DNA from 2 places in the Halomonas sp. RT37 genome. Region 1 is predicted to be linked to the other one. Evidence: riboswitches for the same ligand, from Rfam matches in the RefSeq annotation. Region 1 holds a riboswitch; the other holds the start of a gene.
The links. A riboswitch is a leader RNA that binds a small molecule or an ion and turns the genes downstream of it on or off. The one in region 1 is predicted to bind thiamine pyrophosphate.
Positions count from the first base shown of each region.

Region 1 (4,352 bases):
TCATCGCGTCCTTGAAAGAGGAGTTGATGGCAAGGCTAGGCTGCCTAGCTTAGCGAAAACTTAACGTTCGCAGATGACTAACCCGCAGCGGGCAGGGCAGGCCGATGGGGGTGCAACAGATGGTGCTAGGCTGATCCTGCAGGGTCCGGTAACGGAGGTAACCATGTGCGGCCGTTTCGCCTGTTACACACCTTTTGCTCAGCTGGCGGCGCTGATGCGCTTGCCGGTGGCGCCGCGCCTGCCCGAGCAGGAGCCGCCACCTCGCTACAATGTCGCGCCGGGCACCTGGATCACGTCGCTGGCCATGGACGGGGAGGGCGTACCTTCCTTTACCTCGATGTGGTGGGGCTATCGACCCCACTGGGCCCAGGCCGGGGCGCCGGAGCCGATCAACGCCACCGTGGAGAAGGTCGCCACCTCGCGCTATTTTCGTGGGGCCTTTGCCCGCCATCGCTGCCTGGTGCCGGCGGATGGCTGGTACGAGTGGCTGCCGGGCGAGACCGGTAAGCAGCCTTATTTCTTGTGTCGTGAAGATCGCGCGCCGCTGTGGCTGGCGGCGATCTTCAGTGAAAGGGACGACGGCTGGCCGGGCCTTGCCATCCTTACCGAACCCGCCCGGGGCTGCGCGAGTGAGGTGCACGCCCGGATGCCGCTGGCGCTGGACGACGGCAGCCTTGAACCCTGGCTCGATCCTGCCCTGAGTGATCGCGACGTCATGCGCCAGACGGTGCGGCATCTACCTGCTGGCGCCTTCGAGGCATGGCCGGTCTCGACCAGGGTCAATCGGGCGGGAGAGGAAGGAAGGGACTTGATGGAAGCCGTCCAGGCACCGGGCTGAGCGTCGGGTCTGAAGCGCCCATCTGCATGCCCTGGCTGCGGTGATGTTCCAGGTGCTGCGCGGCTTGTCCGCCCCGCGCCGATGGGCTAAGGTCGAAGGCGCATGGCACGGGGTGTCCCGCACGATAGCGGGGCTGAGAAACACCCGTCGAACCTGATCCAGTTCATACCGGCGAAGGGATGTCAGCGCAGTCGTCAGTCCAGGGGTCGGCGTGCGTTCCTCGCCTCGACCAAGGACCCGCCAGATGACCCTTTCCGACGCCTCACCCGCTACCTCCGCAAGCCCGCCCGCGCTTCCCATTTCCCGCCAGCTGGTCGTCGTCACCGGCGCCGGACGTGGCCTCGGTGTCAGCCTGGCGCGCAGTTTCCTCGAGCAGGGCGCGCGGGTGGTGGTCAACTATCGACGCAGCGAAGAGGGCGCCAACTCGCTGGTAGCCGACTATCCCGAGCAAGCCCTGGCGGTGGCCGCCGACGTCTGTGATCGCTGCGCCGTCGATGCCATGTTCGCGCGTGCCCGCGAGCACTTCGGCGCGCCGGTTACCACCTTGATCAACAATGCGCTGCCGGACTTCGCCTTCAACGGCGACGCCCGCCCCGGTCCCGACGAGCTGACCTGGGAGCACCTCGATCATCAGCTTCAAGGGGTCGCCCGGGGTGCGCTGAACACGGTGCAGGCTTCGCTTGCCGGCATGCGTGAGGCCGGCTTTGGTCGCATCGTCAATATCGGTACCAACCTGTTCCAGAACCCGGTGGTGCCCTACCACGACTACACCGCCGCCAAGGCGGCGCTGCTGTCGCTGACGCGCACCCTGGCCCACGATCTGGGCCCGGACAACATCACCGTGAACATGATCTCCGGGGGCCTATTGCGCACCACCGATGCCTCCCGCGCCACGCCGGAGGCGGTGTTCGATCTGATCGCCGCCAGCACACCGCTGAGACGGGTGACCACGCCGCAAGAGTTTGCCGACGCTGCGCTACTGTTCGCCTCGCCCTGGTCGCGAGCGGTCACCGGCCAGAACCTGGTGGTCGACGGCGGACTGGTGAAGGACTGATGGCCAGCATGCACCTCAATCTGTTCATCATGGGCTGTGGCCACCACAAGGCGGCCTGGCGTCATCCCCGTTCCAGCGTCGAGCGCCTGGCCGATATCCGCTACTACGAGGAGCTGGCGCGGCTCGCCGAGCGGGGTCGCTTCGATGCGGTGTTCTTCGCCGATGGTCACGCCGCGGGCAACATCGCCGACGGTCCGCTGTGGACCCTGGAGCCCCTGACCATGCTGGCGGCCATGGCGCGGGCCACCGAACACATCGGGCTTATCTCGACCGTCTCCAGCACCTTCTATACGCCGTTTCATGCTGCGCGCATGCTGGCCTCGCTGGACCATATCTCCGACGGACGCCTGGGCTGGAACCTGGTGACCTCGATGTTCGACAGCGAGGCGCGCAACCATGGGCTCGAGGCCATGCCGAGCCACGCCGAGCGCTATGCCCGGGCGGAGGAATTCGCCAATACCGTGCTGGCGCTGTGGGACTCCTGGAGTGACGACGCCCTGGTGAGGGATCGCCAGGGCGATTACGTCGACGCCAGCCGGGTCGGTCCCATCCATCATCACGGCGAGCACTTTCTGGTGGATGGCCCGCTGACGGTGCCGCGTCCGCCCCAGGGCCACCCGGTGCTGTTCCAGGCAGGCGCCTCGGATCAGGGCCGTGACCTGGCCGCGCGCTGCGCCGAGGCCATCTACGCGGTGGCCTACGATCTGCCCTCGGCCCAGGCCTACTACAGCGACCTTCAGGCCCGGGTAAAGGCCGCTGGCAGACCGAAGGTCGCGATCATGCCGGGGCTCGTCACCTACGTCGGCTCCACCGAAGAGGAGGCCAGACGCAAGCAGCGGGAGCTCGACGAACTGTTGCCGGTGGACAGCTCCCGGCGCCAGTTGAGTCAGTTCATCGGTCAGGACGTGAGCGACTGGGAATTGGATGCCCCGGTGCCCGAGCTGCCGCCACTGGAGGCCTTCAGCGGGCCCAAGGGGCGCTACGCCACGATTCTGCGGATCATCGAGAGCGAACGACCGACGCTGCGCCAGTTGCTGGGACGGCTCGCCGCCGGTGGCGGCCACTGCACCATGGTCGGCACCCCGGAGCGTATCGCCGACGAGATGCAGCGCTGGGTCGAGCAGGGCGGGGCGGACGGCTTCAACCTGATGCCGCCGTCGCTGCCGGACAGCATCGAGGACGTGGTCGAACAAGTGGTACCGGAACTGCAGCGCCGCGGGCTGTTTCGACGCGAGTACCAGGGCCGCACCCTGCGCGATCACCTGGGGCTGGTGCGGCCCGGGCGCTGATGAGCCGGAACTGCCAGGGCCCCTGATCGCCAGGCCTTGAAACGACAACAGCGGGACGCGTCAGCACGTCCCGCTGTTTTTTATCACGCCTTGCCAGGCTGTCAGCGTGGCGGTGTCAGCTCTGGAAACGCCGCACCAGACTGCCCATGCGGGTGAAGTCATAGTCCTGGCGGGATGGCAGCAGCTTCATCAGCACCAGCGAGACCAGCACCGGCACGAAGGCCGCCAGCAGGAAGGATTCCAGCAGGGTGGCGGTACCGCCGCTGGGGGACGGGAACATCGCCAGCCCGGCGACCAGACCTGCAGCGGTGCTGAGGACCGCGTTGCGCCCGTCGTAGCGGCGATTGAACAGACCGAAGAACACCGGGAAGGCCGCCGCCGAGCACAGCAGGTCCGCCAGCAGGAACAGATAGAGCACGCTGTAGCCCTGGGCCGCCACCCAGGTCACCGGCACCGCTGCGGCGACGATCAGCCAGCGTGCCAGGCGCATCAGGGTGGCTTCGCTGGCCTGGGGCAGCAGCCGGTGCATGTCGACGGCGATGATGCTGGAGGTGGCGTTGACGGTGGTGTCGGCACTGCTCATCACCAGGGCCAGACCCAGCGGAATCAAGGCCAGGGCGAACCACCGCGGCACCTCGGACAGCAGCACGCTGAACAGCGCCACCGAACCGTCTCCCTCGAGCCCGAGGCCGACGAAGGCCAGGCCGAACAGGCCCATCAGCACGATCACCGGAAAGTTGAACAGCCCTGCGATCCAGAAGCCCCGCCGCAGCACCTTGCTGTCCCGGGCGGCGTAGATGCGCTGCCAGGTGCCCTGGTAGAACAGGCCGGTCAGCATCACCGCGATAAAGAACGTCAGGCCGGCACGCAGGCCACCGGCATCGGTGACATCCAGCAACTGGGGCGCACGTTCCTGCAGGCCCTCGAGCGTCGGCGCGACGCCGCCGGCGGCCTGCCAGCCGAACACCAGCAGCAGCGCCAGCAACGGCAGGATCACCAGCATCTGTACCTTGTCGGTGAAGATGGTGGTGCGCAGGCCGCCGTAGAAGGTGTAGAGCAGGGTCGCGATCATCACTACGCAGGCGGTCAGCCACAGAGGGATCGGCGCCAGCAGGGTGACCATATGGGCGATTGCGGTGAGGCCTGCCGCCAGCGAAATGAACAGATAGAA
Region 1 covers NZ_CP098827.1:1,520,419-1,524,770, forward strand. The annotation lists gene NFG58_RS06770 (SOS response-associated peptidase) at 164-838, shown strand; TPP riboswitch at 937-1,035, shown strand; gene NFG58_RS06775 (3-oxoacyl-ACP reductase) at 1,083-1,892, shown strand; gene NFG58_RS06780 (LLM class flavin-dependent oxidoreductase) at 1,892-3,181, shown strand; gene NFG58_RS06785 (sodium:solute symporter family protein) at 3,297-4,352, opposite strand, start outside.

Region 2 (19,885 bases), 180 kb from region 1:
TCACAGCTACGAGTATCTGCTGGCCCAGGAAGACGCGATCAAGACCCGGCTGGTGGAAGAGCACGGCATGGAGATCACCGAGCCCGCCGACGGCGAGCAGGCGTGGATCGAACAGGCCACCGCCATCTGGCCCGACTTCTACGACAGCATCGGCGGCAAGGCCAAGCTCGACGAGGCGCTCGCCGCGCTGGGACGTGAGCCAGCCCCCTGATCAGTCACGACGTCGCTATCGTCTTGAATCCTCCCGGCGCCTGACTCCAGGCGCCAAGAATCATGGCACCGCCGGACGTCTGCCATTGGACGCCAGGTGGTGCCTGCTCAGAGGTCGTCGTGATGAATCGTCTATGGAAGCTCGTGGACAACCTCGAGAACTGGCTGTGCCAGCTGTTGCTGGTGACCTTCGTGGCGCTGCTGTTTGCCCAGATCATGCTGCGCAACCTGTTCAGCTATTCGCTGCCCTGGGCCGATGAGCTGGCTACCTACGCCTTCGTCTGGTTCGCCTACCTGGGGGCGGTCTACGCCGCCAAGAAGTCGGCCCATAACCGTGTCACCTTCCAGTTCCGTTTCTTCCCGCGCTGGGTGGAGGTGGCCTGCGGTGCGCTGACCGACCTGATCTGGATCGCCTTCAACCTGGTCTTCATCTGGCTCAGTTACGACTTCGTGTTCAACAAGATGAACACCTTCTGGAAGTCCCAGACTCTGGGCATCCCGATGAAGGTGTTCTACCTGATCCTGCCGCTGGCCTTCGTGCTGATGACCCTGCGCATCCTGCAGAACAACTACCTGCGCTTCGTCAAGCATCGCGAGCCCGTCGATCCCGAGGCCGAGGCCATCGCCGAGGCCAAGTCCTCGACGCTGTCGTCATCCAACGAGAAGGGAGACTGATCCATGGAGACGACCATCATCTACGTGCTGTTCGGCGTGTTCTTTCTGCTGCTGGTGCTGGGCGCGCCGATCACGGTGTCGCTGGGGGTGGCCGCGCTTGCCACCTATCTGTCGCTGGGGGAGAACCCCATGGCCTTCGTGCAGATCGCCTTCACCTCGGTGGGGTCCTTTCCGCTGATGGCGCTGCCGGCTTTTATTCTCGCCGGGGCCTTGATGGAAGCCGCCGGCATCTCGCGACGCCTGGTGGATATCGCCGAGGCCTTCGCCGGGCCGGTCACCGGCGGTCTCGCCGCCGCGACGGTGTTCGCCTGCATGTTCTTCGGCGCGATTTCAGGCTCAGGGCCCGCCACCACCGCGGCGGTGGGCATGCTGATGATCCCGGCCATGGCCAACCGCGGCTATGATCGCGGCTATGGCTCTGCCATCACGGCGTCCTCCGGTGGCCTCGGCGTGGTGATTCCACCGTCCATTCCCATGGTCATCTTTGGTATCTCGGGGATGGGTCTGCAGCCACCGGCGGAGGCCGTGGCCGCGCACGGCGCCTTCCAGACGCTGTCGATTCCGAAGCTGTTCATCGCCGGCATTCTGCCCGGCATGGTGATCGCTGGCTGCCTGTTGACCGTCAACTACATCATCTCGCGCCGGCGCGGTTACAGCGGGCTGAGCGACAGCTGGTCCTGGGACACCATCGCCAGGAGTCTGAAGCGTGGCGTGTGGTCGATCCTGGCGCCGCTGATCATCCTCGGCGGTATCTACAGCGGCCTGTTTACGCCCACCGAGTCGGCCATCGTGGCCATCGCCTACACCCTGATCGTCGGCATCTTCCTGCACCGCGAGCTCAAGTGGAAGCCTACGCTCAAGACTCTGGAGACCACCACCTGGATCACCGGACGGGTGCTGTTGATCCTGTTCACCGCCACGGTATTCGGCCGCTTGCTGGTCGAACAGCGGGTGCCGGCGGTGATCGCCGAGGGCATGCTGGGACTGACCGATAACCTGTACTTGATCTGGGCCATGGTTATCGCATTTCTGCTTTTTGTCGGCATGTTCATGGAAACCCTGGCGGCTATCATGATCCTGACGCCGGTATTGCTGCCGATCATGTACATGCTGGGCATGGACCCGGTGCACGTCGGTATCGTCGTCGTCTGTGCCCTGGCCATCGGCTTCCAGACGCCGCCCCTGGGGGAGAACCTGTTCGTGGCCTCGGGCATTGGCGGCGCCTCCATCGAGGAGATATCGATCAAGGCGCTGCCGTTTGCCGCAAGCTCGGTGTTCGCGCTGTTCGTGATCGCCTACTTCCCGGAAATATCGCTGTGGCTACCCCGTATGCTGGGGTATTGATTGCGCACCGTCAGCGCACCGCAAAAAAGGCCGGGTGTCTTCGCATGTCGCGGCGACCCGGCCTCTCGCCAAGGAGTCACGCCATGCCTGTTTCGATCTCGCGTCTTCTCTGTTGCCTGGGGCTGAAGGACGATTGCCGCCAGGTGCTTGCCCACACCCTGACGCTGGCCAAGGCCACCGGGGCCGAGGTTCACGTGCTGCATGCGGTCAAGTCGTTGTCCGATGACGTCATGCATACCCTCAAGGCCAACATCGGTGAACGCGCCACCCTGGATGGCTTGATGGAGCAGCGCCTGCGTCTGGCGCGAGAGCGTCTGGACGAATTTGTCGAGGCCTTCTGGCAAGAGCACGAAGCGAACCTGCCTGGGCGCGAGGTGGTGGCCGCCAAGTCGGTGCTGGAGGGTTACCCGGCATCGGAGATTACCCGCTACGCCGTGCGCCATGACTGCGACATGATCATCATGGCCACCAACAAGCGCGGCTTCGCCTCGTCCTATGCAGGCCGGGTGACCAAGGGCGTGATCAAGCGTGCCAGTGTGCCGGTGGTGGTGGTGCCACCGATGTAGCCACGAAGAACGTCAGTCTGGCTGGCCGAGCGTGTCCTGACCCGATCGGTCAGTCAGCGTACCTTGGCAATGCGTTCATGCGTTCATGCGTTCGTATGCTCAGTGGTCGAAGGTATCCTGCAGCTGCCCGGCGATACGCCGCATCAAGGGCGCCCACTCCATCAGCGAGTCGATGCTGTGGCGCAGCCGGGGCGCGTGGATCGCCAGCGTCGCCTGGATGCGCCCGGTCTGGTCGTACACCGGCACGGCGATGGCCACCATGCCCTGGATGAACTCCTCGTTGTCGGTGCTCAGCTCCTTTTCGGCGATGTCCGCCAGACGTCGCTCCAGCTCGTCTGCTTCGGTGGCGGTGTAGGGGGTATAGGCCTCCAGCGGCAGGTGCTTGAGCAGCTGGCGGCGCTGGGCCGGCCCCATCAGCGCCAGAAACATCTTGCCGCTGGCGGTGCAGTGCAGCGGAAGACGTGAGCCCGGCGGCAGCTGTATGCGTACCGGCCAGTTGGTCTCCACCCGTTCGTAGTAGAGCACCTCGTGACCTTCGAGCAGGGTCAGGTTGCAGGTTTCGTTGACCTCTTCGGCCAGGCGCTTGAGCAGCATACGGCGCGGCGCCTTGAGGCTTTCGTTGGCGAGCACGCCCATGGCCATACGGTGCAGTCGTTCGCCGGGAAGCAGATGCCGTCCTTCCACGTCGCGCACGATCAGGTCCTGTTCCTCGAGTTGCTTGAGCAGGCGATGCAGGGTGGGCTTGGGAATGTCGAGCTGACGCTCCAGGTCCGAGGCGCTGACGCCGTGGATCGAGGTGGCGATGGTTTCCAGCAGTACCAGGCCTCGTTGCAGCGTCGAATTGGTCGTGGTCCGAGTGCTTGCTGTAGACATACGCGATCCTTGACGACGGAAAATGGTGGCAGGCACTCATGATAACGCGGCAAGCCCGGTGAGGCTTGCCGCGTGCTCCTGCTTGCCTGTCGGTGTTACAGGTTCACCAGCATCAGTGACAGCGCCGGCCACATCGAGATCGCGATCCAGCAACTGATCAGCGCGATGAAGTAGGGGATGACGAACTTCACCAGGCGCAGGTAGGGGATCCCAGTGATGCTCGAGGCCACGTAGAGGTTGAGGCCGAAGGGCGGGGTGACGAAGCCGATGGCGGCACCGACCAGGAAGATCACCGCGAAGTGGATCGGGTCGACCCCGGCGTTCTGGGCGATGGGCGCCAGGATCGGTGCCAGGATGATGGTCACCGGCAGGCTCTCGAGGATCATCCCGGCCAGCAGGATCATCAGCATGCAGGCCCCCAGGATCACATAGTAGTTTCCCAGGCCACTGAGCAGGTCCTGCAGCGCCTGGCCCGCGCCCAGCACCGACAGCAGTTGCTGCATCACCACCGAGATCGCGATCAACGGCGCCAGCATGCCGGCGATCTGGCCCGAGCGCAGCATGATCGAGGGCAGCGCGGTGAAGCGAATCTCGCGGGTGATCAGTAGCCCCGCGATCAGGGTGAAGCCCACGGTGATGGCGGCGGCCTCGGTGGGCGAGAACTTGCCCGAATAGATGCCGTAGATCACCACCCCGATGGTGGCGAAGCCGAGATAGGCGCGCCTGGCAAAACGTGCGCTTTCACCCGCCTTGAACGGAATCAGGGTGCCCCAGCCGTGACGTCGCGCCACCAGGTGGCAGGCCGCCATCATGCCGAACACCATCATCGCCCCGGGGATCATGCCGGCGATGAACAGGTCGCTGATCGACAGGTTCATCATGAAGCCGTAGACGATAAAGATGATCGACGGCGGGATGATGATGCCGACCGTTCCGCCGGAGGCGGCGGTGGCGGCGGAAAAGCGCTCGTCGTAGCCGTTCTTGACCATCTCCGGCTGCATGATCGAGCCGATGGTGGCGGTGGTGCCGGCGTTGGATCCGGAGATCGCCGCGAACAGGCCGCAGGCGCCGAGGGTGGCCATGCCCATGCCGCCACGCAGCCAGCCCAGTACCGAATAGGCGAAGTCGGACAGTCGCTTGGCGATGCCGGCGGCGTTGATCAAGTCGCCGGTCAGGATGAACAGCGGCAGGGCCAGCAGGCCGAAGAAGCTCAGGCCCTGGAACAGGGTGACCCCGATATTGGCCAGGGTGAAGTCGATGATCAGGCTGGTGCCGACCACCCACAGGCCGATCACCAGGAAGATCGGTACCCCCAGCAGAAAGATGGTGGTGCAGCCCGCGGTGACCAGGCCGATAAGCATGCCGTCGGTCATGACGTCTCTCCTAGTCCATGATGGACGGTTGCAGGTTGAACGGCTCACGGCGCCGGAAGCGCGCGATGTCGCTGGCCAGGTTCTGCAGTACCCGGAAGATGATCAGGGCCCAGGCCAGCGGTGTGGCGAGGTAGAACCACCACTGCATCACGTTGTCGGTGCCCGGCACGATGGCGAAGTTCATGTGCGCCAGTTCCACCTGGGCGATGGTGAAGTGGATGACCAGGGCGCCGAAGCCGATCCACAGCACGGCGTCGAGTACCTGGCAGGCGAACTGACCGGCGTAGGGCAGGCGCATGCGAATCTCGTTGAGCGACAGGTGGGTGCGCTGCTTGACGTTGAGCGAGGCGCCGAACCAGGTCAGCCACAGAAACAGCAGCACCGGAATGCTGGTGCTCCAGGGCGCCTGCAGGCTGAAGAAGAAGCGGCGGATGACCTCGACGAAGATGATGCCCGCCATGCCGCTGTAGGAGATCAGGATGATCACCTTTTCCAGATTGGCGTCGAGCCACTTGATCGGCGCCAGCCAGGCGGGGGTCGGCCGATCGGCGACGTCGTTCGACGTCGCCTGGGCCGCGGTGGCCTTGTGATCGGTCATTACGCCCTCCACCAGCGCTTCGGCGCCACGTTGACCGCCGCCATCTCACGCGGGATCTCCCGGGCGATGGTGTGGATTTCCTTGTAGATGTCGACGTCGCCGGCCCAGGCATTGAGCCGCTCGCGCCACTGCTCCCAGGGCTCTGGGTTGAACTCCGGGGCGCATAGCTGCTCGGCCTGGGCACGGATCTCGTCGGATAGCGGGGCCACCCGCACGTTGTTCTCGGCGAACACGGTGCCGGCGGCGGGGTGTTCGGTGGCGCCGACGATCTGGTAGCGGCCGGCCTCGTTCATGCCCTGGGTGAAGATCTGGGCGGCGTAGGCCGACTCCATCACCTGATCCTGCAGCTCGGCATCCAGCGCCTCGAACTTCGACAGGTTCATGGCGGTGTGCTCGGTACCGGCGAAGAAGCGCAGGTCGACCGCCTGGGACACCACCGGCGCCATGCCGGCGTAAGCCACCGCGCTCATCCAGGTCTCGGCGCCGTCCAGCAGGCCCTGGCGCAGGCCGTCCAGGGTCTCTTCCCAGGCCACCGGGACCGGGTTGAGGCCAAGCTGTTCCATGGCGATGCGGCCAAGCTGGGTGCCGGTGACGCGGTTCTTGGTGCCCTGCAGCACCTCGAGGCTGTCCACCAGCGGCTTGTCGGCCCAGCTCTGGCCCATCATCAGCCCGCGCAGGTCGCAGTGGGTGAACAGGAACTGCAGGTTGTGGCGCTGGCGCATCGGCTCGCGCAGCAGGGCCTCGCTGCGAGGGTCGTAGAAGAAGTGAAACATCGAGGCGACGCTCGGGAACATGTAGGCGAAGTCCAGCACGTTCAGGTAGGGCGCGCCGCCGGCGGAATTCTGGGTCGAGGCCGAGAAGATGTCGACGATGCCCTGCTGGGCCTTGCTGACGCAATCGAGCTGGTTGCAGACCTCGTTGGAGCCCATGAACTCGACGCGGATGGCGCCGTTGGTGCGCTCCTCGACGTCACGGGCGAAGAACAGCTGCCCGGACTTCTGGATATCGAGATTGCGCTCGTTGAAGCCCGAGGCGCCAAAGCGCAGCTGGAACTTGGGTTCGGTCTGATAGCGGCGTTGCTGCTCGGCGTCGGCGGCTCGGGCCAGGCTCGAGGCGGTGAGGCCAGCACCCAGACCACTGGCGGCCAGCAGCGTGGAGGTCATGCCGAAGCGACCCGAGATATTCAGGAAGTCGCGGCGCGACACGTCTGATGAGAAGAGGCGTGAACTCATGGAAGGCTCCCAGTCTTGTGTTTGGTGTAGGGATGCAGGGGAGTGCCGGGGCGTTCGCGCTTGGCGATCGTCGCCTGGCACCGGGCCCGACAAAGGGCCTTGACCACACCTTAGAAGTCTCTCGGGAATAGATCAATAAAAATGAGTTTTTTTGTCTCGATATTGATATTTTGAGAAAATTGTCTAGTATCAATTGAGACAAAACGTCTCGATTGAGTGAGCGACATGACAACCACAACACCACCGCCAGAGGCTTTCGACTACATCATCGTGGGGGCGGGCTCCGCCGGCTGCGTGCTGGCCAACCGCCTGAGCGAGGACCCCGAGGTGTCGGTACTGCTGCTCGAGGCCGGCGGGTCCGACTGGAATCCGTGGATCCACGTGCCCGTGGGCTACTTCAAGACCATGCACAATCCGGCCACCGACTGGTGCTACCTCACCGATCCCGACGAGGGCATCGACGGTCGCCGGCTGCAGTGGCCCAGGGGCAAGGTGCTGGGAGGGTCAAGCTCGCTCAATGGGCTTCTGTACATCCGCGGTCAGCGCGAGGACTACGACGATTGGGCGCAGCTTGGCAATGACGGCTGGGACTATGACTCGGTGCTGCCCTACTTCAAGAAGTCGGAGTGCCAGGAGCGAGGCGCCGATGACTACCACGGCGCCGACGGGCCCTTGAAGGTCTCGGATCTGCGCCTGCGCCGCGAGATCGCCGAACGCTTTATCGAGGCGGCCAAGGCCTCGGGAATTCCCGAGAACCGCGACGTCAACGGGGCCAGCCAGGAAGGCGTGGGCTACTTCCAGCAGACCTCCTACAAGGGCTTTCGCTGCTCGACCGCCAAGGCGTTTCTGCGTCCGGCGCTCAAGCGGTCCAATCTCACCCTGGTCAAGCGAGCCCACTGTCAGCGGCTGCTGCTGGAGGGCAAGCGCGTGGTCGGGGTCGAGTACCGCCAGGGGCAGAGCACCCATCGGGCAAGCGCCAGGCTCGAGGTGCTGCTGTCCAGCGGCGCCATCGGCTCGCCGCAGATCCTGCAGTGCTCCGGCATCGGGGACCCCGACCACCTGGCCGAGGTCGGCGTCGACTGCCACCACGCACTACCGGGCGTCGGCGAGAACCTGCAGGACCATCTGCAGATCCGGCTGGTGTTCAAGACCTCCTGTCGCACCCTCAACGACGAGGTGCGTCATCCGCTGAGAAAGCTGGCGGTAGGCACCCAGTACGCCCTGACCCGCACCGGACCGCTGACCCTGGCGGCCAGCCAGGTGTGCATCTTCACCCAGTCGCGGGAGGGCCTGGATCGCCCGGATATCCAGTTCCATATGCAGCCGCTGTCGGCGGACAAGCCGGCCGAAGGGGTGCATCCGTTCTCGGCCTTCACCTCCTCGGTGTGCCAGTTGCGTCCGACCAGCCGGGGGCGTATTCGCATCACCAGCGCCGACCCCGCCGTCTACCCCTCGATCCAGCCCAACTATCTGAGCACCGAAGAAGACTGCCGCGTGGCGGTGGACGCCATCAAGGTGGCGCGACGCATCGCCGAGCAGGCACCGCTTGCCGAGGTGATCACCGATGAATACGTGCCGGGGCGGGAGTATCAGAGCGACGAGCAATTGCTCGAGGCCGCCCGGCGCTACAGTCAGACCATCTACCACCCGGCGGGCACCTGCAAGATGGGCCACGACGACCTGGCGGTGGTCGATGACCGACTGCGGGTGCACGGTCTCGAGGGCCTGAGGGTGGTGGACGCCTCGATCATGCCGATCATCGTCTCGGGCAACACCAACGCCCCGACCATCATGATCGCCGAACGCGCGGCGGACATGATCAAGGCCGATCGCCGTGCCCAGGCGCGCGTCGCCTGACGTGCAGCGCTGGAATCTCGACGGCGGATCGATGCCATCGGGGCCTGGCCTTACTCGAGGCCGCGCTCTGGCCCTAACGTCGCGACAGCGGGCTGGGCCAGGATCAAATCAATAGCGCGTCATCGGCTGACCCGCTGAGCGCGACCCCTGCTACGCGAACAACGAATAAACGAGAGGACGCCCATGTCCCAGCCAACGACACACGCCAAGCCCGAGACGCCCGTGACCGGATGGCGTCGCCATCTGGAGCCCGCCCGGGAGCGCATGCCGGGGGTGCTGATCTGCATCACCATTGCCCTGGCCACCACCTTTATCGCCGATCACTACGGTGGCCCGACCCTGCTCTACGCACTGCTGTTCGGCATGACCCTGCACTTTCTCAGCGAGCAGGGCCCTTGCCTGGTGGGGGTGGAGTTTGCCGCCCGCACCATCCTCAGGCTGGGTGTTGCCCTGCTGGGTGTACGCATCACCCTGGAGCAGGTGGCGGAACTCGGGATCGGCCCGGTGGTGACGGTGGTCGCCGGGGTGGTGCTGACCATTCTGGCGGGAAGCGTGCTGGCGCGACTGCTGGGGCTGAAAAATGACCTGGGGCTGCTGACCGGCGGGTCGGTGGCGATCTGCGGCGCCTCGGCGGCGCTGGCACTGTCTGCGGCGATGCCGCGCAACGAGATCGCCGAGCGCAATACCATCCTGACCGTGGTTGGCGTGACGACGCTGTCCACCGCCGCCATGGTGCTCTACCCGCTGCTGGTCGGCGCGCTGGAACTGACCGACACCCAGGCCGGCATCTTTCTTGGTGGCACCATCCATGACGTCGCCCAGGTGGTCGGTGCCGGCTATATGATCTCCGACGAGACCGGCGACATCTCAACCTTCGTCAAGCTGTTGCGGGTCGCCATGCTGGTGCCGGCGGTGATGGTGTTCATGCTGCTGTTTCGCCGCGCCCGTGGCGGTGAAGGCGGCAAGGTGCCGATGTTCCCGAGCTTCCTGGTGGCCTTCGTGGTGCTGGTGCTGATCAACAGCCTTGGTGTGATCCCCCAGGTGATGGTCGAGGGCATGACCGACCTGTCGCGCTGGTGCCTGGTCACCGCCATCGCCGCACTCGGTATCAAGACCTCCTTCCAGAAGCTCGCCGTGGTCGGCTGGAAGCCCGTCATCCTGATGGTCGCCGAGACCGTCTTCCTGCTTGGGCTGGTGCTGGTGTGCCTGTATACCGGCATCGCCGAGTGGTAGCGAGCGGTCCCGGGCCAAAGCCCACACAAATGCCAAGGCCCCGGTACTCCCGGGGCCTCGGCGTTTCTGACGGTCTGTGGCGCTGTGCTGGTCGTTACTGACCGGCCTGGATCGCGGTCAGCGCAATCGTATAGACGATATCCTCCACCAGGGCGCCCCTGGACAGGTCGTTGACCGGCTTGTTGAGGCCTTGAAGCATGGGGCCGATGCTGACCACCCGAGCGCTGCGCTGGACCGCCTTGTAGGTGGTGTTGCCGGTGTTCAGGTCCGGGAACACGAACACCGTGGCGCGACCGGCCACCGGGGACTCCGGTGCCTTCTGCCGGGCCACGCTGGCGATGGCCGCCGCGTCGTACTGCAGCGGGCCGTCGATGGCCAGGTGCGGCGCCCGTTCCCTGGCGATGCGAGTCGCCTCGCGGACCTTGTCGACGTCGGCGCCGCTGCCGGACTCGCCGGTTGAGTAGCTGATCATGGCGACCCGCGGCTCGATGCCGAAGGCCTCGGCGCTGGTGGCGCTCTGCAGGGCGATCTCGGCCAGCGTCTCGGCGTCGGGGTCGGGGTTGACCGCGCAGTCACCGTAGACCACCACCTGGTCGGGCAGCAGCATGAAGAACACCGACGACACCTGGCCGTAGCCGGGGGCGGTCTTGATCAGCTGAAAGGCCGGGCGCACGGTGTTGGCGGTGGTATGCACGGCGCCGGAGACCAGGCCATCGACCTCGCCTTCGGCGAGCATCATGGTACCCAGCACCACGCTGTCATGAAGCTGGGCCTCGGCGGTCAGCGGGGTCAGCTTGCCACGCCGGCGCTCGACCATGGGTGCGACAAAGCGACCACGCTCGGCGTCCGGGTCGAGGATCTGCAGGTCGTCGGGCAGTTCAAGGCCACGCGCCTTGGCCACCTCGAGGATGGCGCGACGCTTGCCCAGCAGCACGCAGTTGGCGATGCCACGACGCTGGCACAGGATGGCCGCTTCCAGGGTGCGTGGCTCGTCGCCTTCGGGCAGCACGATTCGCCGACGCTTGTGCTGGGCCATGCTGACCAGTTGATGGCGGAAGGCCGCCGGTGACAGGCGGCGCTGGGCGTCGTCGTGAATCAGTGCCAGCAGCCAGTCACGATCCAGGTGATCGGCGACGAAGGCGCAGATGGCCTCGGCGCGCTCGTGATCATCCACCGGGATGCCGCCGGACATCTCGGTGAGCCGGGCCACGGTGGCGTAGCTGTCGGTGTCCACCGAGAGTACCGGCAGCCCCGAGGCCAGCGCCGGGCGACAGACGTCGATCAGCTGCTGGCTGGGTGACTCGCCGTGGGTCAGCAGGAGGCCCGCCAGGGGCACGCCATTCATGGTGGCCAGGGCCGCCGCGAGCAGGGTGTCGTCGCGGTCCCCGGGTGACACGATCAGCTCGCCGGGACGCAGGGCGTAGAGCAGGTGCTCGGCGCTGCGGGCCCCCAGCGTCGAGTGGGCGACGCGGCGGCGATCGGCCTCGCCGTGGTGCAGGATCCTGGCATCGAGGGCACGGGCCACGTCTACCACTCGCGGTGCGGTCAGGGAGGCCCGGTAGGGCACCGCCGCGACCACCGGCAGGGTCAGATCGGCGCCGCTGGCGAGCTGCTGCTGCCAGTGCTGGCGATGGGCGCGGGCCTCGACCTCGCTGACCGAGGCCAGGGTCTGGTCGATGGCCGAGCCGTCGCCGTCCCCCGGCAGTCGCATCAGCATGGCACCCAGAGTACGCACCGAACCCACCGCGTCGATGCTCTGGCGATGGAACTGCAACTGCTTGGCCAGCTCCTGGGGATCGGCGATCTGGCCATCGGCGACCAGTACCACCTGGGCGTCGAGGGCACTGGCCAGGCGCACGTTGAGGTCGAAGGCGTAGGCGTTTCGCGGCAGTGGGCGAACGCCCTCCACCACGATCAGCGCCGGTGCCTTGCCGGTGGCAGGGCGGGCGACGCGGGCGTGACGCTCCACGGCGAGTTCCAGCAGACCATCGCGATCGTCGCGGCCGAGATACTGCTCCAGTGTCTGGCGCGAGATCGGACGCGGCGAACCTATGCCCAGGGTGCTGGCCACCAGCGAGCGGGCGCGTTCGTCGTTGTCACTTGCCTGCTCGCCACCTTCGGACTGGCTGAAGGGCTGCAGAAAACCCGCGTCCAGCCCTAGCGTATCCAGTGCACGAAGCAGGCCGAGGCCGGCGGAGGTGAGGGCGACGCCGTCGTCGATGGGGATCAGCAGCAGCGTGCGGGACTGGGTGCTCACAGAACCTCCTCGAGCTTTGGCGTGGACGCCTGGCTCGCGATCAATTCCCGGGTCTGGCTGGCGATATAGCCTTCTTCGTCGGTGGGGATGACGCGGATCTCCGGCGCCGAGCTGGCGCCTCGGTCGTGGATCTGGCCTTCCTCGCCACGCCCGAGGCTCTCGTTGGCGTCAGCGTCCAGGCGCACACCGAGGGCCTCCAGGTGGCCCAGGGTCCGGGCGCGCACCAGGGCAGAGTTTTCGCCGATGCCGCCGGTGAAGGCGATGCCGTCGATCCGGGGCAGGGCACAGGCCAGGCCCGCCAAGGACTTGGCCAGGCGGTAGCAGAACACTTCGATGGCCAGGCTCGCGCCGGCGTGACCTTCACTGGCGGCCTGTTCGAGCTCACGCATGTCGTTGGTCAGCTCGGACAGCCCCAGCAGTCCGCTCTTCTGGTTGAGCAACTGATCGACGCCCTCCAGCGACATGCCTAGCTGGCGCGCCAGGTGCAGGTGCAGGCCGGGGTCGACGTCACCGCTGCGGGTGCCCATCACCAGGCCTTCCAGCGGGGTCATGCCCATGCTGGTGTCCAGGCTCCTGCCGGCCCATACCGCAGTGGCGGAGCAGCCATTGCCCAGGTGGGCGATCAGCCAGCCGCCTTCACCACGGGCGCTGACTTCTGTCAGGCGTCCGGTCACGTAGGCATGGCTCGAGCCGTGGAAGCCGTAGCGACGGATGCCGTGTCGGCTGTAGAGCTCTTCGGGGATGGCGTAGCGGTAGGCGTGGGGCGGCAGGGTCTGGTGGAAGGCGGTATCGAACACCGCCACCTGAGGCAGATCCTCGAACAGCCGGCGCGTGGCGACGATACCGTCGAGGTTGGCCGGATTGTGCAAGGGAGCCAGGCTGATGGTCTGGCGAATGGTGCGCACCACGGCGTCGTCGAGCAGGGTAGCGGCGGTGAAGCGCTCGCCGCCGTGTACCACCCGGTGGCCGATACCGATGGGCCGGTGGACGTCAAGGTGCTCGAGGATGGTCTTGAGCGCCAGGGCGTGGGTCGCTCGGGGAAGCGAGACCTCGCGGGCGCTGCCGTGTTCGTCTACAAGCTTGAGGCGAGCCTCGTGGCTACCCAGGCGCTCGGCGATACCGGACAGTCGGGGAGCGTCGGGGGCCTGATCGACCAGCGCGAACTTGATCGAAGAGGAGCCGCAGTTGATCACCAGAATCGGGGCTTTCATGCCATCTCCAGAAAAGACGCCTTGGTGAGGCGAGAATGCGTGGGATGGCGGCGAATCTAGCACCGCCCCGGGGCGCGAATAACTGGCCTGGGGAGGTAGTCGAACGGCTTTGCTGGTGGATCCGACGAAGCCGTGATGAGCGTCAAGTGCATGAATCTTCGAGTTAGACTTTTGTCTAACTTTGTGCGGCAGAACTGGGACCAGGCGTACAAGACGTGCATCCCCGGGCAGTCGAACGCTGCCCGGGGATGCGCCGGGGAGTGGCTTGTCTCAGACTTCCTTGTAGAGCTCCGCGCCTTGTTCACGGAAGGCCCGGGCGCGCTCCTCCATGCCGGCCATGACGGCGTCGCCGTCACCCTCCAGGCCGTTGTCGCGGGCGTAGTCGCGGACCTCCTGGCTGATCTTCATGGAACAGAACTTGGGGCCGCACATGGAGCAGAAGTGGGCCACCTTGGCGGAGTCCTTGGGCAGCGTCTCGTCGTGATAGGCGCGGGCGGTGTCAGGGTCCAGGCCCAGGTTGAACTGGTCCTCCCAGCGGAACTCGAAACGCGCCTTGGACAGGGCGTTGTCGCGGCGCTGGGCGCCGGGATGCCCCTTGGCCAGGTCGGCGGCGTGGGCGGCAATCTTGTAGGTGATGATGCCGGTCTTGACGTCGTCCTTGTCGGGCAGGCCCAGGTGCTCCTTGGGGGTGACGTAGCACAGCATGGCGCAGCCGTACCAGCCGATCATCGCCGCTCCGATGCCCGAGGTGATGTGGTCGTAGCCCGGGGCGATATCGGTCACCAGCGGCCCAAGGGTATAGAAGGGCGCCTCGTCGCAGTACTCGAGCTGCTTGTCCATGTTCTCCTTGACCAGGTGCATGGGCACGTGGCCGGGGCCTTCGATCATCACCTGGACGTTGTGGTTCCAGGCGATATGGGTCAGCTCACCCAGGGTCTTGAGCTCCGCCATCTGGGCCTCGTCGTTGGCGTCGGCCACCGAGCCCGGGCGCAGGCCATCGCCCAGCGAGAAGGCCACGTCGTACTGCTTGCAGATCTCGCAGATTTCCTCGAAGTGGGTGTAGAGGAAGCTTTCCTGGTGATGGTAAAGGCACCACTTGGCCATGATCGAGCCACCTCGGGAGACGATGCCGGTGACCCGGTTGGCGGTCAGCGGCACGTAGCGCAGCAGCACGCCTGCGTGGATGGTGAAGTAGTCCACGCCCTGTTCGGCCTGCTCGATCAGGGTGTCGCGGAACACCTCCCAGGTGAGGTCCTCGGCCACGCCCTTGACCTTCTCCAGCGCCTGATAGAGCGGCACGGTGCCGATCGGTACCGGCGAGTTGCGGATGATCCACTCACGGGTTTCGTGGATGTTCTGGCCAGTGGACAGATCCATGATGGTATCGGCGCCCCAGCGGATGCCCCAAGTCATCTTCTCGACCTCTTGCTCGATGGAGGAGGTCACCGCCGAGTTGCCCAGATTGCCATTGATCTTCACCAGGAAGTTGCGCCCGATGATCATCGGCTCGGCTTCCGGGTGGTTGATGTTGGCGGGGATGATGGCGCGCCCGGCGGCGACTTCCTGGCGCACGAACTCTGGGGTGATCTCCTCGGGAAGACGGGCGCCGAAGCCCTGCCCGGGATGCTGGTGGTCAAGGATGCGCTCGACCTCATCGCTGCCTCGATAGCCATCGGCCAGGGCCTGTCGACGCTGGTTCTCGCGGATGGCGATGAACTCCATCTCCGGGGTGATGATGCCGCGGCGGGCGTAGTGCAGCTGGGTAACATTGCCGGCGCGGCCATCGGCGCCACGACGTGCGCGGCGCGGCGTACGAGTCAGTTCGAAGCGCAGCGGAGCGAGCGTCGGGTCGTTGGCACGTCGGCGACCGTAGTCCGAGGTCGGGCCATCGAGCCATTCGGTGTCGTCGCGCTCCTCGATCCAGGGCCGGCGCAACTCGGCAAGCCCGCGGCGCAGGTCGACCTCGACCTGGGGATCGGTGTAGGGGCCGGAGGTGTCGTAGACCAAGAGCGGCGGGTTGGCCTCATCGGCCCCGGAGGTGCGGGTCGCCGACAGCGAAATCTCGCGAAACGGCACCCGCAGGTCGTCGCGGGAGCCCTGTACATGGACCTTGCGAGAGCCCGGCAGCGGCGCAACCGCGGCCTGGTCGACCTGGGCGGTCTCGGCCAGGAAGTGCGCACTATGGCGGGGTTTGTTTGAGGAAACGGGTTGATCGAGCGGCATTGGCTTGTCCTTCTCACGGCACTGGGTGCTGTCGTTGTTGTAGGCATGGCGCGAGGAAGGAGGGGGCGTCGTGGCCTGGGCCGTGAGCGCTTGATCCCTACGCTGGTCCTCACCGCGATGCCATGGCATCGGGGTTACCCCCAGATCAGGTTCAACGGGTCCCATGCGCTGCATGATCTCAGCCGCCTCTGGCGGCCCCCCGTCAAGCGTGGTGCTGATTGTGTTAGTCGCTTAGATCGAGTCCCATCTTCCAGAAGTCGATCTCGAGTCGTGTTGCGTCGGCGAAGATCCGTGACAGTCGCGCGAAGCGCTCGCCGGACACCTGGCCAAGCTGATCATCGAGCCAGGCCTGCTCCTGGCGCGCTGCGGCCTGGAAGTCGTCGCTTTCGTACATGGCGATCCAGGCGTCGAAGGGGTTGTCGGCACCGCGCAGGGTGTCCGGGCGGGCGTTGAGGTTTCGTGCGATATCGGCGTAGCCGACCATGCAGGGGGCCAGCGCCACGTGCAGGTCCAGGAGGTCGCCGCGGCTGCCGGCGTCCAGCACGTAGCGGGTATAGGCCAGGGTGGCGCGGGCTTCGGGCAGCTCGGCGAGTTCGGCCTCGCCGATGCCCCAGTCGCGGCAGAAGGCGAGATGCAGGCCGAGTTCCACGTCGAGGATGGTCTTCATGCCGTCGAAGGCGCCGCGCAGCTCGTCGAGGCTGTGGCTCTTGTAGGCCGCCAGGGCGTAGGCCCGGGAGAACTGCAGCAGAAACAGATAGTCCTGCTTCAGATAGTGACGGAAGCTGGCGTCGGCCAGTTCACCACGGCCAAGGGCGAGCACGAAGTCGTGTTCGATGTAGGCGTGCCAGTCATCGCGGCAGGCGTCGACAAGATCGGTAAAGCGGTAGCCCATGTTGCCTCCGGTTGGTGCGAATCCGGAGAGCGGCGGCCAAGGACACGGCGACGAGAAAGGAGGGAGGTGCGCGCGCAGGGGCTGGCACCACCGCCTGATTCCCTACGCCGGTTCAAGGTGTGAAGCCACACCGCACCCGGATCAGGTTCCACGGGATCGGCGCTGGCGGCCGGTGATTCGTCACCCTGGCCCTGCGCCATCTCAGCCGGATTCACCGGCACCCCGTCAAGCGAGTCTGGATCGAGTCTAGCATGACCTCGAAGGGAGTCCACCTCGGCTTGGCAAGAACCGATCCCGATCAGTAGATACGCCGCTGGGGGGAGGAGGTTTCCACGATATCGCGAGAGTGCAACTGCCCAGATATCTGGAGAAGTTTCCGCATGGTTGAGAATGCATTTTATCCGATTGAGGAAATGTGGCGAAGTAGAGTCCTGATTGATCAATTCGACAAAGTTTCGACGATTTTGTTGTTATTTAAAGGGATATTTGCGTGGTTTTTCCTGGATGTTCTCTGGATTGTATTTGCGTGTTTTGCGGCTGCCTGATAGAGAATATGTGAGAGAATCTAGAGTGAAAAAAGTACGTTTGTTTTATCGATATTCTGACAGTCGTTGTGCGCTTGACGACTCCTTTGTGAAGAAGGGCAGAAAGTGACAGGTGTGTTGGTCCCGTTTTATTGGCAGCATTGGTTCGCCGAGCTTTCATGGAAGCTAAAAATGCTTGCTTTGTTCTCTTTTGAACCACCCGTGGGTCAGGTAAATGGTGCATGGGGAAGGTTTTTATGAAGGGCTCCGGGGCCGTTGTCAGTGCTCGTTTCTCAACACAATAGACAAATATTTCGCCTATCTTTTTTTATGCAAATATTTTAGAAAGGAAGACGAGATGCCAGTGTTGGCGTAAACATTCCTATTCGTCGTGGCAATGTGTGATTTAAGATAGACGTTATCAATTTTGTTCGTTCACGACCGATGTTATATCTTATATCTGAGGTGATTAATATGAATCCATATTCGACACTTCCAGACCGTGCCTTCTGGAAAAAAGCTGTATCCGAAAAGTCGTTTTTTGACATATCCAATTTGTGGTCTCCACAGTTCAAGATCACAAAGGATAGTAGGGTGGTTACCTTCGGTTCCTGCTTTGCGCAACATATTGGAAATGCTCTTGATAGCAGAGGGTTCAACTGGGTCTCGACAGAAACTCCACCCAAGGGACTCTCGCAGGAAAATGCAAAAAAATACAATTACAATATTTTTTCGGCCAGAACCGGGAATATATACACTACCTCATTGTTGAAGCAGTGGGTAGAGTGGGCAACAGGGATAAAAGAGCCGCCTGAGGAGATTTGGGAAAAGGACGGACGGTTCTATGATCCCTTTCGCCCCGTGGTGGAACCAGAGGGTTTCTGTAGTAAAGAAGAGTTAATGCTCTCTCGAGAGGAGACAATAAAAGCGTTTAGGGAATGCATCGTCTCATCAGACTTCTTTGTCTTCACCCTAGGGTTGACTGAAAGCTGGTTCAATGCGGAATACGGCTACGAGTATCCGATGTGTCCCGGAACTTCAGCAGGGACCTACCTGAAAGGTATCCATGCGTTCAAGAATCAGATGTATCCCTCTGTGATGAATGATCTGCGAGATGCCATAGAAATAATGCGTCATGAGAATCCTGCGCTACGCCTTATATTGACAGTTTCCCCTGTTCCTTTGGTAGCGACCAACTCCAGGAACAACGTGATCGTCGCTACAATGGAATCCAAGTCAGTGTTGCGCGCCGTGGCTGGGCAAATTGCTAGAGGTTGTAATTATGTGGATTATTTTCCTTCGTATGAAATAATCAACAGCCCGGTTTTCAAGGGGGTGTTTTTCGAACCCAATCAACGAAGTGTTAACCCCCACGGTGTCGATTTTGTGATGAATCATTTTTTTTCTTCTCTGAGGACAAAGTTCGGCGCTGAGATTTTCGGAAAACAAAACAAGAGGGTAGGTAACGTAAAGAAAGTTAATGATCTGGTTTGCGAAGAAGAGATCTACGACGCCTTTGGAGGTAAGGAATGAAGAAAAATATTTGTGTGCTGGGCAATAGCCACGTTGGTGCTTTGAAAAGAGCCTGGGACCTGATGCCGGAGTGGCATCAAGAATATAATCTTGTCTTCTTTACCGCTAGAAGTAATGGCTTGGGTGGACTGATTCTCATCGATAATAAACTTGTTCCAAAAACAGCTAGATTAAAGAGAACCATCACCTATACATCGGGTGGCAAGAGTGAAATTGATATCGTTGAATATGACCTATTCTTGATTTACGGACTTCAGATGGAAGTTTTTTTTGTCGAACTTGGGAAGTTTTTTTCATCAGCAGTAATAAAACAAGCCGTGCAGGATAGTGTCAAGGGTACGACGTCCTGGAAGATCATGGAAATGATCAGGAGCGTGACCAATAAAAAGATATATGTTGGACATAATCCCCTGCCTATTCAGAAGAAAGGTGATGATAGAAGTTATCCTCCGGAAAGCTACCTGTCCGGAATAAAGTTGATGAACGATGAAGTGTATGATAAATGCAATGCCGAGTTGATCGCTCAGCCTGCTGATACCATCGTCAACGGATGTTTTACGGAGCGGGAGCTCTCGAAGGGAAGTAAAAGATTGCCTGTAGGGGATGCCATGGATGAGGAAGCGCATCCAGACCATGATATCAGGCATATGAACGAAGAGTTCGGGAAAAAGTGGCTATCCTGCTTTTTAAGTAGAGATTGACAAAGGGTTGTCCTGGCGGATGTGTGTTATTCGGAGCTGGAGAACGCTCTTTGTAGAGCAAAGCGTTACCACCAGACAGCGGCAAACAGATGAATCATGGATCACGCCACTATGCTTGACGTGTTGTAGTCCGCTGGGATTCCCCCTCCGGATGATGCAAAAGGAGGGGGAGGACACAACGCTGTGCCACGGCACCGGCTCAGTCGACGGGCTTCTCGCCGGAGACTTCCGGCGCCGATTCCGTGCCGTGCTCACGAAAGGACTGCACCGGCATCTCGCGGGGGATTTCCCGTGGCGGCTCGGCCGGGGTCGCCGGCGGCGGTGGTGCCTCGGCGACGCGAAGCTCGCCTACCACCGCCGGGGGGCGGGTCTCGCTCGGGACCAGCAACAGGCCGGCGCGCCTCAGGGCCCGGCCGATGCTCAGGCTGGAGCTCCAGCGGACCAGCGGAGCGGCCATCACCAGGCCGAGCCACACCGGCGTCAGCCAGATGAAGAAGCTCGGGGTGAAGGCCCAGGTCACCAGCGCCCACAAGGCGCCGATCAGTGACCATAGCCAGGTGTGGCGAAAGGCTTCCTTCCAGGG
Region 2 covers NZ_CP098827.1:1,328,041-1,347,925, forward strand. The annotation lists gene NFG58_RS05925 (TRAP transporter substrate-binding protein) at 1-211, shown strand, start outside; gene NFG58_RS05930 (TRAP transporter small permease) at 334-885, shown strand; gene NFG58_RS05935 (TRAP transporter large permease) at 889-2,229, shown strand; gene NFG58_RS05940 (universal stress protein) at 2,313-2,795, shown strand; gene NFG58_RS05945 (IclR family transcriptional regulator) at 2,895-3,668, opposite strand; gene NFG58_RS05950 (TRAP transporter large permease) at 3,764-5,041, opposite strand; gene NFG58_RS05955 (TRAP transporter small permease) at 5,052-5,639, opposite strand; gene dctP (TRAP transporter substrate-binding protein DctP) at 5,639-6,871, opposite strand; gene NFG58_RS05965 (choline dehydrogenase) at 7,097-8,728, shown strand; gene NFG58_RS05970 (putative sulfate exporter family transporter) at 8,912-9,961, shown strand; gene pta (phosphate acetyltransferase) at 10,056-12,218, opposite strand; gene NFG58_RS05980 (acetate kinase) at 12,215-13,429, opposite strand; gene thiC (phosphomethylpyrimidine synthase ThiC) at 13,700-15,652, opposite strand; TPP riboswitch at 15,730-15,864, opposite strand; gene tenA (thiaminase II) at 15,876-16,544, opposite strand; TPP riboswitch at 16,626-16,779, opposite strand; gene NFG58_RS05995 (GSCFA domain-containing protein) at 17,543-18,601, shown strand; gene NFG58_RS06000 (hypothetical protein) at 18,598-19,302, shown strand; gene mdoH (glucans biosynthesis glucosyltransferase MdoH) at 19,502-19,885, opposite strand, start outside.
Region 2: linked by a shared signal. The riboswitch ahead of thiC (phosphomethylpyrimidine synthase ThiC) and the one ahead of NFG58_RS06775 (3-oxoacyl-ACP reductase) in region 1 are both predicted to bind thiamine pyrophosphate.